DNA from 3 places in the Shewanella sp. FeAMO genome. Region 1 is predicted to be linked to each of the others. Evidence: riboswitches for the same ligand, from Rfam matches in the RefSeq annotation. Region 1 holds a riboswitch; each other region holds the start of a gene.
What was found. Region 1 has a riboswitch for lysine ahead of ACWAU4_RS19245 (Na+/H+ antiporter NhaC family protein). Riboswitches for the same ligand answer to the same signal wherever they lie in the genome.

Region 1 (5,077 bases):
CAGCGACTCTTCCACCGCGGCATCAATAAAGCCACAGGTGTTGACTATTACCAGGTCGGCATTGTCATAGCTGTTGGTGACCTCATAGCCGTCGATGCGCAGTTGGGTGAGGATCCGCTCGGAATCCACCAGGTTCTTGGGGCAGCCCAGGCTGACAAAGCCGATGCGATTGCCGCTGGTTTGGGCCTCGGCAGGGCTGTTTTCCTGTGCCAGAGTCTTGGCCGGAGTGTCCAGAGTCGTGGTCTGCTTGGGATCAAAAATGTCGACTGATTTCTTCAAGAGCTGTTTTCCGCAATGCTAAAGCTGATGGAGCACGCTTGGGTGCCGGTAAAATTGGCGGCGATTATACCTCAGCCATAGAAAAGGTACAGTTGGGCTGGTTAATTTATGTTCTATGTTGCCATCTCGGTTGCCGCTTCAAAACGTCGTTGAAAAATTTTTTGATTTTTTTAACCCTTTTGTCAGCCGGCTGCGTTTCTATGGTCAACGAAAGCGAACTTTTTGGAGAACCAAGATGAAAAAATCTCTGCTGAATCTGGCGCTGATAGGCGCACTGTTACCCGCTACTCTGATGAGCCACTCGGTACTGGCTCAGGATAGACCTCTGTTGGAAACTACAGGTGTCAGCCAGATACAGGTTGAGCCCGATATGGCCGAAATCAATGTTGAAGTGTCATTAAGCGAATCTGATGCCAAGGCGGCCAAGGCCGCATCCGACAAGGCTGTGGCCGCTTTTATCGAGCGCCTGCTCAAGGCCGGGGTCGCCAAGGAGTCGATTGCCGCCGCCAATCTGAATCTGCAACCTGAGTATGTTTACCTCAAGGACAAGGCGCCTGAGCTCAAGGGGTATCGCGCCAGTCGCAGTGTGACAGTGTTGGTGAAACAGTTGGATCAGCTCAACCCCATACTGGACTCGGCGCTAATAGGCGGGATCAACAAGGTGAACCAGATCAACCTTAAGTCCAGTAAAGAAGCCGAGATGCGCAAGCAGGCGCGGCAGGCGGCCATTGAAGATGCCAAGCAAAAGGCCAGTGAGCTGGCGGCCGGATTCGGCGAGAAACTCGATGGCGTCTGGTCGATTCGTTATTTCGACCAAGGCCCGGTGCGCCCTGTGATGTACAAGGCCGCCATGATGGCTGAAGGCGCTATCAACCAGAGCTATGAGTATGGTCAGGTAACTTTCTCCGACAGGGTCGAGGTCAGCTACAAGCTGCGTGACTAAACCCAAGTTATCCTGTCTGACAGTTATGATGCGGGCCCCCTGGTGGTGCCCGCATTGTTTGTTTTATCTGCTAATATCGCTTGTTTGATGTTGGTGAGTTGTAGGTGATTTTGAAACAGCAGATACAATTTGTTGCTCCTTTGAGGCAGTCTCTGGACGCTTTTTATGCTTGAATGAGCCAGAGCCAATCAATCTTGCATAAGGAGTGTGCCGATGAAATTGACCCGTCTGACACTACTGGGAATAGGTTTATTCAGCCTGGTCGCCAGCCCATCAACCGTATTCGCCAATGTTACAGCGCAAGTCGGAAAGACCCACAAACAACGACTCTGCCTGGTGAATGAGACGGAATACACTGTGCCCGGCAGCGAGATTCAATCCCAAATTAATGACAAGGATTTCGATACGGGTTTGCAGGTGTTTATTCGGTATCGCGGCCAGAGCTGTGCCGAGAGCAAGCAGACTTTTGCCAGCCTGTCATTGCCGGAGCCAGAGTCACCAACGATGGATGACTACCGCTTGGTTATCCAGCGAAAACAAGCACCCGAGTCGGAAACCAAGGTTTGGGAATACCGTTACCAGCAAGGCTATTCGAAACTGGGCTGGCAGACACTGGCCAAAGAGGTGGAGGCCATTTTCTTATCGCCGGCGAGCTAGCTTAAGATGAGGGCCTGAAAAAACAAAAGCCGGTGGACAATATCACCGGCTTTTACTTTGAAGTCCTCGCGACTTATTTACCTTCCAAACCTGCGATCAACTTCTTGGTGTACTCAATGACAAACTGCTGACAGTGGATAGCGGTTTGTGGCTCAAACTCTTCGCCGTGCAGGTCGGTATTGGAGAGTACCCGAATCCCGATAAAAGGGATCGCATAGGCCTTGGCAACCAGGGCGGCCGCAGCGGTTTCCATCTCTTCGGCCGAGGTTTGATAAGTTTGGTGCAGCCACTCGATGCGGTCGACTTCGCGGTTCCACTCATCGGCACTGCCGATCACGCCGGTCACTACCTTGCCATGGCGATAAGCTGACGCCAGTTGTTGTCCCAGAGCCAGCAGCTTGGGATCGGCATCAAAGCGCTTGTGTTCCACCAGCTTGCCATCCTGACGCAAACGCATGGTGACATCGAAGTTATGCCAGCGTTTGGGATCTATGCCCTGGCCTTTGGGGTGTAGATCGCTGCGATAGGAACCCATATTGAAGCTGTATTTCCCCAATACTATGTCGCCGCGGTGCAGCGCCGGGTCGTGGCCGCCGGAGGTGCCCTGGTTGATAATAAAACCGGGTTGAAATTTTTCTATCGCCAGTGTGGTGGAGGCGGCGGCATTGGCCATACCTATTTCAGTACGGGACACTATGACAGGATAGCCATCCAGAGTGCCTTGCCAGAAAGTCCAGGAACCAAGAGTTGTCTGTTTGGGGTCTTTCAGGGCCTGAACCAGGGTGTCGACTTCGACATCCATGGCGCCTTGCAGCAGTATAGGTGACCGGGTGGGCGTTGCCATGGAATGGCTGGAGAACAAGGCACAGAGTGCCACACAAAAACGTTGTAACAGAGTCATTTGCACACCTTTAATTGTTATTTCAGTGTCGCGGTAGGGGAGGGCGATCCTAGGTGTAGCTGTGGTTGCCGTCAACAGCCGGAGTTGGCATTTGCGAGCCCAGACATGAGTCACTTGCCAAAGGCTTAATGCCAACCGGGAGGGATATTTACCGCCAGAGGCACAATCTGGCTTGCTATTGGGGCCGTGATAGTTAGAATGCCAGTCGAATACCTTTGAGTAGAGGCGCGCTGCCTAAGAGTAACCGGGAAGAGGGTGATGCCTTTGAGGCCCGGGGAAAGGAGTCGGCGCCGAAGTAGCCAGGCCATCAAACCTAGCTGCTGGTTCTGTATCTAACAGGTGCAGGACTGCCATAGTCATCCACTATGGAGCGCTACCTGAAGGAGCTGAGAAGTTTCTGCCCTCCTTGGTCTGAGTTTCTTCGATCCTATCGGTAGATCTCCACCTTAGTTGTTTTAGGTGTAAAGAGATCATGAATATCATGCATTTTGCGGACTCTCCCTGGTCCATAGTTCCTCCTCTGCTGGCGGTTGCGCTGGCGATCATCACCCGTAGAGTACTGCTCTCCCTCGGGGTTGGCATAGTCGCCGGCAGCCTGATGTTGCAGCAGTTTTCACCGCTGCAATCGCTGCGCTACCTGTTTGACAGTGTGCTGAAAATCTTCTGGGTCGATGGTGCTCCCAACAGCGATAACCTGAATATGCTGCTGTTTATGCTGCTGCTGGGTGGGCTTATCAGCTTGATGACCGCCTCGGGTGCGACCCGGGCCTTCGCCGAATGGGCCGCCAGGCGCTGCCAGAGCCGCAAGAGCGCCAAGTCGCTCACCGGCTTGATGGTGTTTGCCTTCTTTATTGACGACTTCTTCCACAGTCTGTCGGTGGGGCCCATTTGCCGCCCTGTGACCGACAGATTCCAGATCTCCCGCGCCAAGTTGGCCTATCTGCTGGACTCAACCGCGGCACCCGTGTGCGTATTGATGCCCATCTCCTCTTGGGGGGCCTATATCATCGCCCTGGTGGGCGGCATACTCGTGGCCCATGGGGTGACAGAGCAGAGCCCGATCGCCGCCTTTGTGCAGATGATCCCCATGAATCTCTATGCGGTATTTACCCTGATCATGGTGGTGGTAGTCATCGCCTTCCAACTGGATCTTGGGCCGATGCGACAGCATGAGCAGCGGGCGCTCGAAGGCAAGCTCTGGGATGAATCCAAGGGCCGGCCAATAGGGCTGGATATGGAAGCCCCGGCCGACAGCCGCGGCGGCATGCTGGATATGGTGTTGCCGATAGTGACACTGACGGCGGCGAGTATCTATTTCATGCTGGACTCCGGGGCTCAGGTATTGGCCGCCAATGGTCAGGCCTTCAGTGTGCTGGGCGCCTTTGAACATACCAATGTGGGTTCGTCTTTGGTTTATGGCGCCCTTTGCAGCCTGGCGGTGTCCGGCCTGTTGGCTCTGCGTCTCGGTCTTGGGATATCCACTTGGCTGCGCGCCGCCCCCAGAGGCGTCATGGCCATGTTGCCGGCGATCAACATACTGCTGTTTGCCTGGACCATAGGCGCCGTGGTGCGTGACATGGAAACCGGCAAATATCTCGCCAGCCTGGCCAACGGCAACCTGCCCACAGGGCTGCTGCCTGTGGTGGTGTTTGTGCTCTCCTGTGCAATGGCTTTTGCCACAGGCACCAGCTGGGGCACTTTTGGTATCATGTTGCCACTCGCCGGTGATATGGCCGCCGCCAGCGATATCCAACTCCTGCTGCCCATGTTGTCGGCTGTGCTGGCCGGCGCTGTGTTTGGCGATCACAGCTCGCCCATCTCCAGTACCAGTATTTTGTCGGCCACCGGCGCCGGCTGTCACCATATAGATCATGTGCTGACCCAGTTGCCTTATGCCCTGACCGTCGCCTTCGGGGCGGCGCTGGGGTATCTGGCCATGGGGCTGCTGCATTCCACCCTGGCCGGTTTCCTGGTGAGTGCCGCTTGGTTTGCACTCTTCTGCCTCTATCACGCTAGGCGCTTCCAGGCGGCTCCCGAGGCCGCCATCAGCTGAGGCTGAGATGGGATACAAAAAAGCCCCGGGAGTGTTCCTGGGGCTTTTTACTCTTGCCAAAGGCTTTTGCGTCGATAAGGAATATCAGTGATCCAGATAGAGATAGTTCTGCCAGCTTTTCATCCTTATCAATACTTTACGCATGATTGATACATGCTCAAAGCTATCGGAATAGATGGCGATCTCCACATTGGTGCCCAGTGGCAAATGATACTGACTCAGATCATCCAGCGGCTTGAGTTTT
Region 2 (5,077 bases), 280 kb from region 1:
AGCAGATCCGACGAAATAAATGGATCCGATACGCTCACTGGCGCGGCTTCTGAATGGAATGCCATAGATAACAGCGCTGCTGAAACGGCTATTGCAACTTGACTCTTCACTTGTCTACTCCCTATAAGACTGCTTATTGTTGTTTTATGTTTCCATGCTCAAAAACACTCCCTTAATACAAAGGGATTAATTCTTGTAACACTAATTGATACAAACAAGAAACAAAAGACACAAAATATTACAAATTATCAGCCAGTTACAGAATGGTAGACGCTAAAAAGGATTTCATATCCGGCTTTGACTTAACCAGAAAGAGTGAAGTAGTTGGTCATCACCTTGTAGAGCTCAGTACCTTGATGCACAGACGCCGAGGCAAAATGCAGCACGGGGATCACATCCTCATTGAGTGAGAGCCTGGTGACTTCAGTGCCGGCATCGACTCGGTCGAGCCTGAGCATATTGACCAGAGGCGCGCCCGCAGCCAAAGGTACTCCCGGCTCGGCCAGATACTCCACCATACCTGCCATAGGTGCGTGAAACTTTCGATAGTCTTTCAGCATACAAGCAAAACGCGACATCACCTCGGGCTGTATGCTCTGGGCTATCACCTCTCTATAGCTCAGATAACTTAATATGCCTTCCGCATCCCGGCTGGCATCAGCAAGATCGATACGCTCCTGGCTGCCAAGCTCCAAAGTAAAGGCCGACACTGCGACTTTCAGCTCTCTGCCCCGGCTATTGGCATAGTCGCTGAGCTGCCACCAGGGATTGAAGGCCGCTTCATCCATCGCGCCGCCAAAACCTTTAGGCATCACCAGGGTATAGGGAATATGAAAGTAGCCGGCAGCAGACAGCTCATACTCGGGGCAATAGAGATGTTTACAGGACTTGGGGCCGGTGTGCAGATCCAGCACTATGTCAGCACCGTGCGCCAGTTTCTGCAGATTGAGCGCCAATCTCTGCCCGGTCGTCACTCCCCAGGGATTGGCCAATGCCTGCTCACAGTTGGCAATAAGAAGACGACGAAAAGCGTCAAACAGTGCTGGCTCCGGCAGCTCACCGTGCAGCAGATACCAGTCATCCAGGTGGACAGCCTGATCCAGATAGGCTCGGTTCCAGTTGATACCTGTGATGGGATCGAAACGGCCCAAGGTAAACTCACCGCTTTTCTGGTTAATCCCCAAGGGGTTGGCCAGAGGCACCAGGGTGATATCCCCCAACGGCGGATGAGCCTTGAAGTACTGCAGCAACTGCAAAATCACCGCATTGCCCTGCACCTCGGCGCCATGCACATTGGCCTGAATATAGACGCTGGGCGCCGCATCGCTGGTACCTTTGAAGCGATAAACAGGTATGGTCAAGGGCTGGCCGGCGGCCAGCTCCCCAACCGGCAGATGTTCAAGCTGCATCCTGAGCCCCTTCAAACAGGTTACGATGCAAAGCGGCAACAACATCACCGGCTTCGGCTTCAGACACCAAGACACAAAGATTGTGCGGACTGGCGCCCTGACAGATCATTCGGACGTTATGGGGTTCAAGCACTTCAAATACCCGGCGACAGATCCCGGCAGTAGTGGCTATCTTGTTGCCTATGATGGCCACCAGAGCCAGCTTATCTTCCACCCGCACACGGCAGTTTTGCGACAATTCCTGCAGCAGGGCTTCGGTCAGAAGCCCCTTGCCGGCCGAATCTGAGCCCGTTTTGTCCAGCGTCAGCGACACATTCACCTCTGAGGTGGTAATGAGATCGACACTGATCTTGTGCCGCGCCAACACGGCAAAGGTCTCTGCCAAAAAGCCCTGGGCATGCAACATCTGCAAACTGTGCAAGTTAAGTAGGGTCTGATCTCGTCTCACGGCAACGGCCCTGAATACCGGCTCATCTTCCACTTGGTGACGGATCCAGGTGCCACCTTTTTCCGGTGCCCGACTGGAGCCGACAAACACCTGGATCTGTTGACGCACCGCCGGCAAGATAGTGGCAGGGTGCAACACCTTGGCACCGAAAGTGGCCATCTCAGCCGCCTCATTAAAACTGATTTCTGCGATAGGCCTGGCGTTGGGAGCCAGTCTGGGATCTGTGGTGTAAATTCCTTCTACATCGGTCCAGATCTCCACCGCATCGGCTTCCAAAGCCTCCGCCAACAGGGCCGCAGAATAATCGCTGCCACCACGCCCAAGCGTAGTGGTTCGGCCATCGGCATCGGCGCCGATAAAGCCCTGGGTCACCAGCAGTTGCTGCTCAAGCAAGGGTTGCAATTTCTCTGTCGCCAGTCGCTTCAACTCGGCGATTTGTGGCTCGGCCTTACCGAAATGGCTATCGGTACGCATCACCTGGCGCACATCAAAGGCGCTGGCCTTGGCACCACGTTCTCTCAATACCGCGGCAAACAGCGCTGAAGAACACTGTTCGCCCAAAGATAGGATCTCATCGACCATAGCATGACTCGGCGCCTGCAATAACTTGGCACTGAGCGTTGCCATGCGGCTGAGCAAAGCATCCAGCGCCGCGGCAACATCTGCCGGTCTGCCAAGTTTATCCAGAATTGCGTATTGAATGGTGGCTATCTCTTTCAATAGCTTGAGACGGCGCTCATCCCCCATGTCGGCCTGGGACAGCTCCACCAACAGATTGGTTACGCCACTGGATGCACTGACCACAACCAGACGGGTGGCCGGGTTTCCAAGCACTATATCGGCACAGCGATTCATCGCCTGATAATCGGCAACTGAGGTACCACCAAACTTGGCAACAACAAGAGACATCAGCGCATTCCCCCACAGGCAGGTAACAGGGAAAGGTCGATAACGAGAATAGATTTCATGAGTTAAGCTCCGAACAGATAACGTTCGAAGAGCCTGGTGCAGAGATAACGCACCCCATAGCAGGGAAACAGCGATCGTCACCAGAAGCTCTCCACCAAAACCAGGTGACAGTCGCCAGGATTCAGCCTGGCCAACCGACCGGAAGCGTAGCCAATACGCATCCCGACCTCGGCGTTAATCTCCCTCATGAGCCGTCATTGGAGAATTGGCCTCCTCTGACTCACTACCTAGTTAACGCACCTCTTCTGTTCCTTTCTCGCGAAAGGGATGAAAAAATTAGCAATAAAGTCCTTATGAAGTCAATGCTAATTTGCGCAGGATGAAATTTCCTCAACTCATCCGTCACTGAGCTCGGGTAACTCGCTGACCAGGCGCGCCCTGGCAGCAAACTGTCCAAGCGCCACCTCTCGCTCCCCTTTCAGGCAAGGCACCAAGGTCAAGAGCCCACTATCAACGTAGTAAAGGGCATTTTGGCGATACTTTGATGCCAGTTCTATTGCCGCGGCCTTATCCAGAAACAGAGCCCAGCTTTTTTCCATATGACTGAGATCATCAGCAGCGCCTATGATCGCCCGGTAAGGAATGCCCAGCTTATCAATATCGTGTTGTAGCTGCCGATCGAGAAGGCGGTTTTGGCAAGAAGTGAGTTTTTGCCCAAGGGGATTATGGGCGGTGACAATAGCGAAAGGAACAGCGGAAGAAAACGACTGAGTCAATAAAAAGCATGCGCTCTGGTAGTACTGCCAGAGACTTTCAAATGCAGCATCCATTGTAGTATCTGTCTCTAATGAACCGGATTTATTCTAGCAAAGGCTTTTGCATTCCCCTAGCCCCGTGAGCAAGCTCACAGTAAGACAAAATACAAAATGCTTATCTTTCAATAGGTAACGCAAAAACTTGTGATGTAGATCATAGTTAAACATTAATTTGTTAACATTTCATTTGTTAACAAATGCCCAATCCTAGTACAATGGATTGTATCGACAGAGGCTTAGAGTTAAGTGTGTGACCCGGCTAGCGCCATTACGCTACAGCATAAGTCTCTATCGATAACGACTCTGTACCAAATGTAATCTGGTTTTAAGATGACATTTTCTGGATTTTCCATGTCTTTCAGGAACTAAATCCCGCCACTGGGAATCCTAGACAGTACAGTTCGCGCCTCTCCGGGTGGAGAGCATACTTTTTGCTAATCATGAAGTGTGTTGCCGTTTCATTTCAGTTTTGAACAGCACTTACGTGAACCCTGTGAATGTTGGCGTTTTAGAGAGTATAGCGGAGCGTCACCCGCGCTCATGGTTAGATAAACTGATTTAATTAGGTAAATAACATGCAAAACCCGCACATTCTGATCGTTGAAGATGAAGCCGTTACCCGTAACACGCTGAGAAGTATTTTCGAGGCAGAAGGTTATGTGGTAACCGAAGCCAATGATGGCGCAGAGATGCACAAAGCCTTGCAGGAAAACAAGGTGAACCTGGTGGTTATGGATATCAACCTGCCAGGTAAGAATGGTTTGCTGTTGGCGCGGGAATTGCGCGAAATCAACAATATCGGTCTCATCTTCCTTACTGGCCGTGACAACGAAGTGGACAAGATCCTTGGATTGGAGATCGGTGCCGATGATTACATCACCAAGCCGTTCAACCCTCGTGAACTGACCATTCGTGCCCGTAACCTGCTGACTCGAGTCAACAGCTCTGGCGCTGAAATTGAAGAAAAGGCTGCCGTTGAATACTATCGTTTCAATGGTTGGAGCCTGGAAATCAACAGCCGTTCTCTGGTGAGCCCACAGGGTGAATCTTACAAGCTGCCACGTAGCGAATTCCGCGCTATGCTGCACTTTGTGGAAAACCCAGGCAAGATTCTCAGCCGCGCTGAGCTGCTGATGAAAATGACCGGCCGTGAGCTCAAGCCACACGACCGTACTGTTGACGTGACTATCCGTCGTATTCGTAAGCACTTCGAAAGTGTGCCTGATACACCGGAAATCATCGCCACCATCCACGGCGAGGGCTACCGTTTCTGCGGTAACCTGGAAGACTGATAAACACGCGTTATCGGCCCTGCACAAAGCCAGCTTATCGAGCTGGCTTTTGTTTATCTGCTCACCTATTTCGGTTCCCCCAGCTACTGATATTCGCAGTGGCTTCCTCACGGCAATTCTCTGCCAATCCCAGCTCCTTTATCTTAGGTAGCTCCTTTGCCACATATGCCACTTTCGGAAACAGTTGCCATACGATTGCCCATT
Region 3 (5,077 bases), 2.3 Mb from region 1:
GGGGGGCTCCGATAACCTGACTTCAGTACTTCCCCGCCCTCTGGCTACCACGTTCTGGATTATGGTATTTATCGTGATTGGCCCGGCATTTGTCATTCCTCGCGCCATCACAGTCGCTTACCAATTCGGTTTTAGCCCGTTTTTCGGGGACAACGCTCTGGGTCCTTTTTCAATTATCTTCTGCATTATCGCTGTGCTGTTTTCCCTGTATCCGGGCAAACTGGTCGACAACCTGGGGAAGTGGTTGACACCGGCGCTAATGGCTATCCTACTGGCAATGGCTATCGCCGCGCTGTTGTTTCCGAGTCAAGGCATTTCCCAGGCGACCGGCGCCTATGTAAGCAGCGCATTTGCCGAAGGTGTGACTCAAGGATATATGACCATGGACGCCTTGGGTTCTATCGGTTTTGGATGGGTTATCTTCCGCGCGATTAAAAGTATGGGTGTCACTCAGCCAAAGGCGATTACCAGGTACACCCTGATTGCCGCCTTGATGTACGCTGTGGCTATGGCACTGGTATACATCTCCCTGGCTTATATCGGCGCCAGCAGCGTCGGTGAATACAGTAACGGCGGGGATATTCTGACCACCTTTACCACAACACATTTTGGTATTTTAGGTACCTTGCTGTTGGGAGCTGTGATGATATTGGCTTGCCTGACGACGATAATCGGCGTGACGACTGCCGGCAGTGAGTTTTATAGCCGCACATTCAGTCAAGTGTCTTACCGTAACAGTGTGCTGGTCACCATGATAATTGGAGCGTTGGTTGCCAATATTGGTCTGGAGCAACTTTTGCAGATCACCCAACCCGTCGTGGTAGCCCTGCATCCGATTGCGATTGCCCTGTTATTGATTGCCCCGCTACGGCGCCTTGTGTCCATGTCTGGCGTACTTGCAACCTTAGCGGCAGCGTTGATCTTTGGCGCTCTGGACGCCTTGCATATTCTCGGCAGTATGCCTGCCAGCCTGGATGCAATTTTGAACCAATATCTACCCTTATACGCTTGCTATGCAGCTTGGATTGTCCCGACGGTTATTGTTCTGGCCATAGCGACGAGTTTGACTCTGTTTGCCCGCTCGGCATCGGTTCGCGTCATCACGGAAAACTCAATAGAGCTGCCACAAAAATAATTGGCGAGGCCGGTTTGAATCAATAGATATTTAGCCTGAATATCCAAGACGAGAGTACGCCTCCAACTCCAATGGCCCTGAAATATAGGTAACAAAAAACGCTGCCAAGGCAGCGTTTTTTAATTGGCCGGTTAGGCAGCACTGTTTTTGGGCTGCTGCCACTTGAGCCACACCAGCCCCAGCATGAACAGCACACAACTGCTGGCAAGCCCAAGCCCTACCGACTCGGTAAAGCCGAGTACTATATAGCCGCCGAGGGAAATAACTGCGACCAAGACCGCATAGGGCAACTGAGTCAGCACATGGTCGATATGATGGCAGCTGGCACCTGTGGATGACAGAATCGTGGTGTCCGATATCGGCGAGCAGTGATCGCCAAACACAGCCCCGGAAAGCACGGCGGCCAGCATAGGCAACATCATGCCACTGTGGCTGCCCATGGCCATATCGGCGGCAATCGGCAACATGATACCAAAGGTGCCCCAGCTGGTGCCGGTAGAAAAGGCGGTAAGCCCTGCCAAAATAAATAGCACGGCCGGCAGCAAGGCAAAGGGAATATTGCCACTGGCGAGACTGGCCATAAACTTGCCGGTTTCCAGTGAGCCTATGATCCCGGCTATGGTCCAGGCAAACATCAGAATATAGATGGCCGGCAACATGGAACGGGCACCCGAGGTGAGTGCCTTGAGGATCATCTTGGCTTCAATCTTCTGGATAAAGGCCAGCAGCAGCGTCACCACCAGACCGATGGAAGCGCCGAAAAACAGTGACGAGCCCACATCGGTTTTCTCGAAGGCACCTATGATACTAAAAGGCAGGCTTTCTGCCGCCAGGGCATCGGCACCACTGGAAACCATAAAATAGAAGGTCGCCACCACCAAGACACCTATGGGCAGGAACAGGCCGTGCACCTGGCCGGTTTCCGCCTCGGGCAGATCGGCATTGGCACCGGGTGGCAGCCCCTTGGACTCATCATAGAGATTGCCCTTGCGGGCGTTGAACTCGTGTTTGCGCATGGCGCCAATATCCAGCTCCATAAAGGTGACGCACAGCAAGAGTGCCAGGGCAAACAGGGCATAGAAGTTCATCGGGATCATCTGCACGAAAGCGCTCAGATGTCCTACTTCAGTAAAACCGTGGGCGGTGAGAATGCCGCCGATAAGGGCGATAATATAGGCGCCCCAACTGGATACCGGCGAGATAACGCACACGGGCGCCGCGGTAGAATCCAAAAGATACGCCAGTTTGGAGCGGGAGATATAATATCTGTCGGTCAGAGGCCTAGCGATACTGCCCACCACCAGGCTGTTGAAGTAGTCATCGATAAACACCGCACAGCCGAGAAACATGGTCAGCAGCTTGGCATCACGGCGATTACGGATATGCTGTCTGGCCCAGTTGGCAAAGGCTCTGGCCGAGCCACTGACGGTGATCAGCGCAGTGATCATCCCCAGCAGCACCAGGAATCCCAGAATATACAGGTTCCAGGCATTGAAAGCGTCATCGTCCCATACCAGGGAAAGCACCCTTTGCCCCAGATAAACCCCGGTGTCCAATACCGACCATTGATTGAGCAACAAGGCTCCAATCAATATCCCCAACCCCAGCGATAACAACACCCGACGGGTGAGGATCGCCAATAAAATTGCCACAACCGGCGGCAACAAAGAGAGTGCCGAATCGGCATAACTTGTTAGTGTCATTGAGTCTTGTTCTTCGTTAAATACGAATGGAGGGCAACTGAACTGGTGGGAAAAGGCAATGGCATACCGAGTAGCACCTGTCCTTTCAGTAGCGCTCCATAGTAACGTCAATCTGTCATCCCGACAGAATATACTATGGCAGTGCTGCCCCTATTTGGTAACAGCCCCAGCGGTGGACCTTGATAAGTCGCAACCACTTCGGCACCAAATCCTTTCGCGATACATAAACGGAATCACCCTGCTTACCGCTACTGATATTTAGTGCGCCTCTACTTCTCAGGACGCCTGATGTCAGGCGTGAGGCACATAAAAACATAGGCGGCTTTGAGGATGCTACCCCAAAGCCGCCTATCGTGACCTAGATCACAGATTAAATCAACTCGTTCAATTTAGGCACAACATCAAACAGATCAGCTTCCAAGCCATAATCGGCAACCTGGAAGATAGGCGCTTCAGGATCTTTGTTGATGGCCACAATGACTTTTGAGTCCTTCATCCCGGCCAGATGCTGAATCGCCCCGGAGATACCCACAGCAATATAAAGCTCTGGCGCCACGATTTTACCCGTCTGGCCAACCTGCAGGTCGTTGGGAACAAAGCCGGCATCCACTGCTGCCCGCGATGCACCTACGGCGGCGCCCAGCTTATCGGCCAAGGCTTCCAGCATGGCAAAGTTTTCGCCACTACCCATACCGCGACCACCGGAAACAATGACTCTGGCGCTGCCAAGCTCCGGACGAGCCGACTCGGTCAGGCTCTGGGATACAAAGCTGCTCTTGGCGTCAAAGACGCTATCGAGCTGATTGATTTCAGCTGAGCCTGCCTCAGCAACGGCGTCGAAGGCGCTGGCGCGCACTGTGGCCACTTTCTTATCGTCCAGGCTCTTAACGGTTGCCATGGCGTTACCGGCATAGACGGGACGGACAAAAGTCTCGGCATCAATCACCTTGGTGATCTCAGAAAGTTGAGCCACATCCAGCAAAGCCGCCACTCTTGGCAGAATATCCTTCCCCTGGCTTGAAGCTGCAGCCAGAATGTGGCTGTAGTCGCCACTCAGAGACAAGATGAGTTCTCCAATATTGTCGGCAAGATGAGCACCATAGGCAGGGTTATCGGCCAGCAGTACTTTACTGACGCCTTCAAGCTTGGCGGCAGCATCGGCGGCGGCCTTACAATCCTGACCGGCAACCAAGAGGTGAATATCTCCCCCTATGGCTTTGGCTGCGGCGACAACTTTGGCTGTGTCCTGTTTCAGGCTGGTATTATCGTGTTCTGCTATTACTAATACGGCCATTTAGATCACCTTCGCTTCGTTTTTCAACTTGTCCACCAGCTCCTCAACGGAAGCCACCATCACACCCGCCTGACGGCTGGCCGGCGTTGCTACCTCCAACACCTGTACGTGCTGCTTGAGCGCCACTCCCAGGTCATCAATGCTCATGGTCTCCAGCGGCTTGCGCTTGGCTTTCATGATATTGGGCAAAGAAGCATAGCGGGGCTCATTCAGACGCAGATCTGCGGTGACCACGGCAGGCAGAGGCATGGACAGAGTCTGTAAGCCGCCATCCACTTCACGGGTGACCAGCAGAGTTTCGCCTTCCAGCTTCACTTCAGATGCAAAGGTTGCCTGAGGCATACCGGCGAGCGCCGCCAGCATCTGTCCTGTCTGATTGTTATCGCCGTCGATGGACTGCTTACCGAGCAGAATAAGTTGCGCCTGTTCCTTGTCCTGCACCGCCTTGAGCAGTTTGGCAATAGAAAGGGGCACCAGCTCTTCATCGGTTTCGATGTGAATGGCACGGTCGGCACCCAGAGCCAGTGCGGTACGCAGTTGCTCCTGTGCCGCCTTGGGACCTATGCTGACAACGACGACTTCAGAAGCACTGCCGGCTTCTTTCAGACGCACGGCTTCTTCTACCGCAATCTCACAAAATGGATTCAACGCCATTTTCAGGTTGGCTGTTTCAACGCCTGTGTTGTCGGCCTTGACCCTGACCTTCACATTGGCATCGACCACACGTTTTACTGGCACCAATACTTTCATAGGGTTTCCTTCCTACACCTTGTATCTAATGTGGGTTGCGTACCGATGATACCAGGGCCATCAGTACAGGATGGCTCAACTTTACGTGCTGTTGACGTTAACGTCAACAGCAACTTAAACGCTCGTTTGTCACTTCTGTCACACTTTAAGGCCAGTTTTTTGAACACTTGGCAACTTTCATGGTCATAGAATTGA

Region 2: it holds a riboswitch for lysine, as region 1 does, so the genes downstream of both, lysC (lysine-sensitive aspartokinase 3) here and ACWAU4_RS19245 (Na+/H+ antiporter NhaC family protein) in region 1, are expected to answer to the same signal.
Region 3: it holds a riboswitch for lysine, as region 1 does, so the genes downstream of both, ACWAU4_RS07220 (Na+/H+ antiporter NhaC family protein) here and ACWAU4_RS19245 (Na+/H+ antiporter NhaC family protein) in region 1, are expected to answer to the same signal.

What each region holds. Positions count from the first base shown of each region.
Region 1 covers NZ_CM132201.1:4,296,029-4,301,105, reverse strand. Annotated here, with positions in the region: gene rimO (30S ribosomal protein S12 methylthiotransferase RimO) at 1-279, opposite strand, end outside; gene ACWAU4_RS19260 (oxidative stress defense protein) at 515-1,222, shown strand; gene ACWAU4_RS19255 (hypothetical protein) at 1,436-1,879, shown strand; gene ACWAU4_RS19250 (5'-methylthioadenosine/S-adenosylhomocysteine nucleosidase) at 1,953-2,780, opposite strand; lysine riboswitch at 2,993-3,164, shown strand; gene ACWAU4_RS19245 (Na+/H+ antiporter NhaC family protein) at 3,253-4,833, shown strand; gene ACWAU4_RS19240 (HlyD family secretion protein) at 4,918-5,077, opposite strand, start outside.
Region 2 covers NZ_CM132201.1:4,020,532-4,025,608, forward strand. Annotated here, with positions in the region: gene ACWAU4_RS18100 (S8 family serine peptidase) at 1-110, opposite strand, end outside; gene ACWAU4_RS18105 (succinylglutamate desuccinylase/aspartoacylase family protein) at 303-1,409, opposite strand; gene lysC (lysine-sensitive aspartokinase 3) at 1,399-2,766, opposite strand; lysine riboswitch at 2,903-3,079, opposite strand; gene ACWAU4_RS18115 (DUF3293 domain-containing protein) at 3,162-3,596, opposite strand; gene arcA (two-component system response regulator ArcA) at 4,157-4,873, shown strand.
Region 3 covers NZ_CM132201.1:1,595,281-1,600,357, reverse strand. Annotated here, with positions in the region: gene brnQ (branched-chain amino acid transport system II carrier protein) at 1-1,135, shown strand, start outside; gene ACWAU4_RS07220 (Na+/H+ antiporter NhaC family protein) at 1,267-2,838, opposite strand; lysine riboswitch at 2,920-3,118, opposite strand; gene ACWAU4_RS07215 (electron transfer flavoprotein subunit alpha/FixB family protein) at 3,209-4,132, opposite strand; gene ACWAU4_RS07210 (electron transfer flavoprotein subunit beta/FixA family protein) at 4,133-4,882, opposite strand.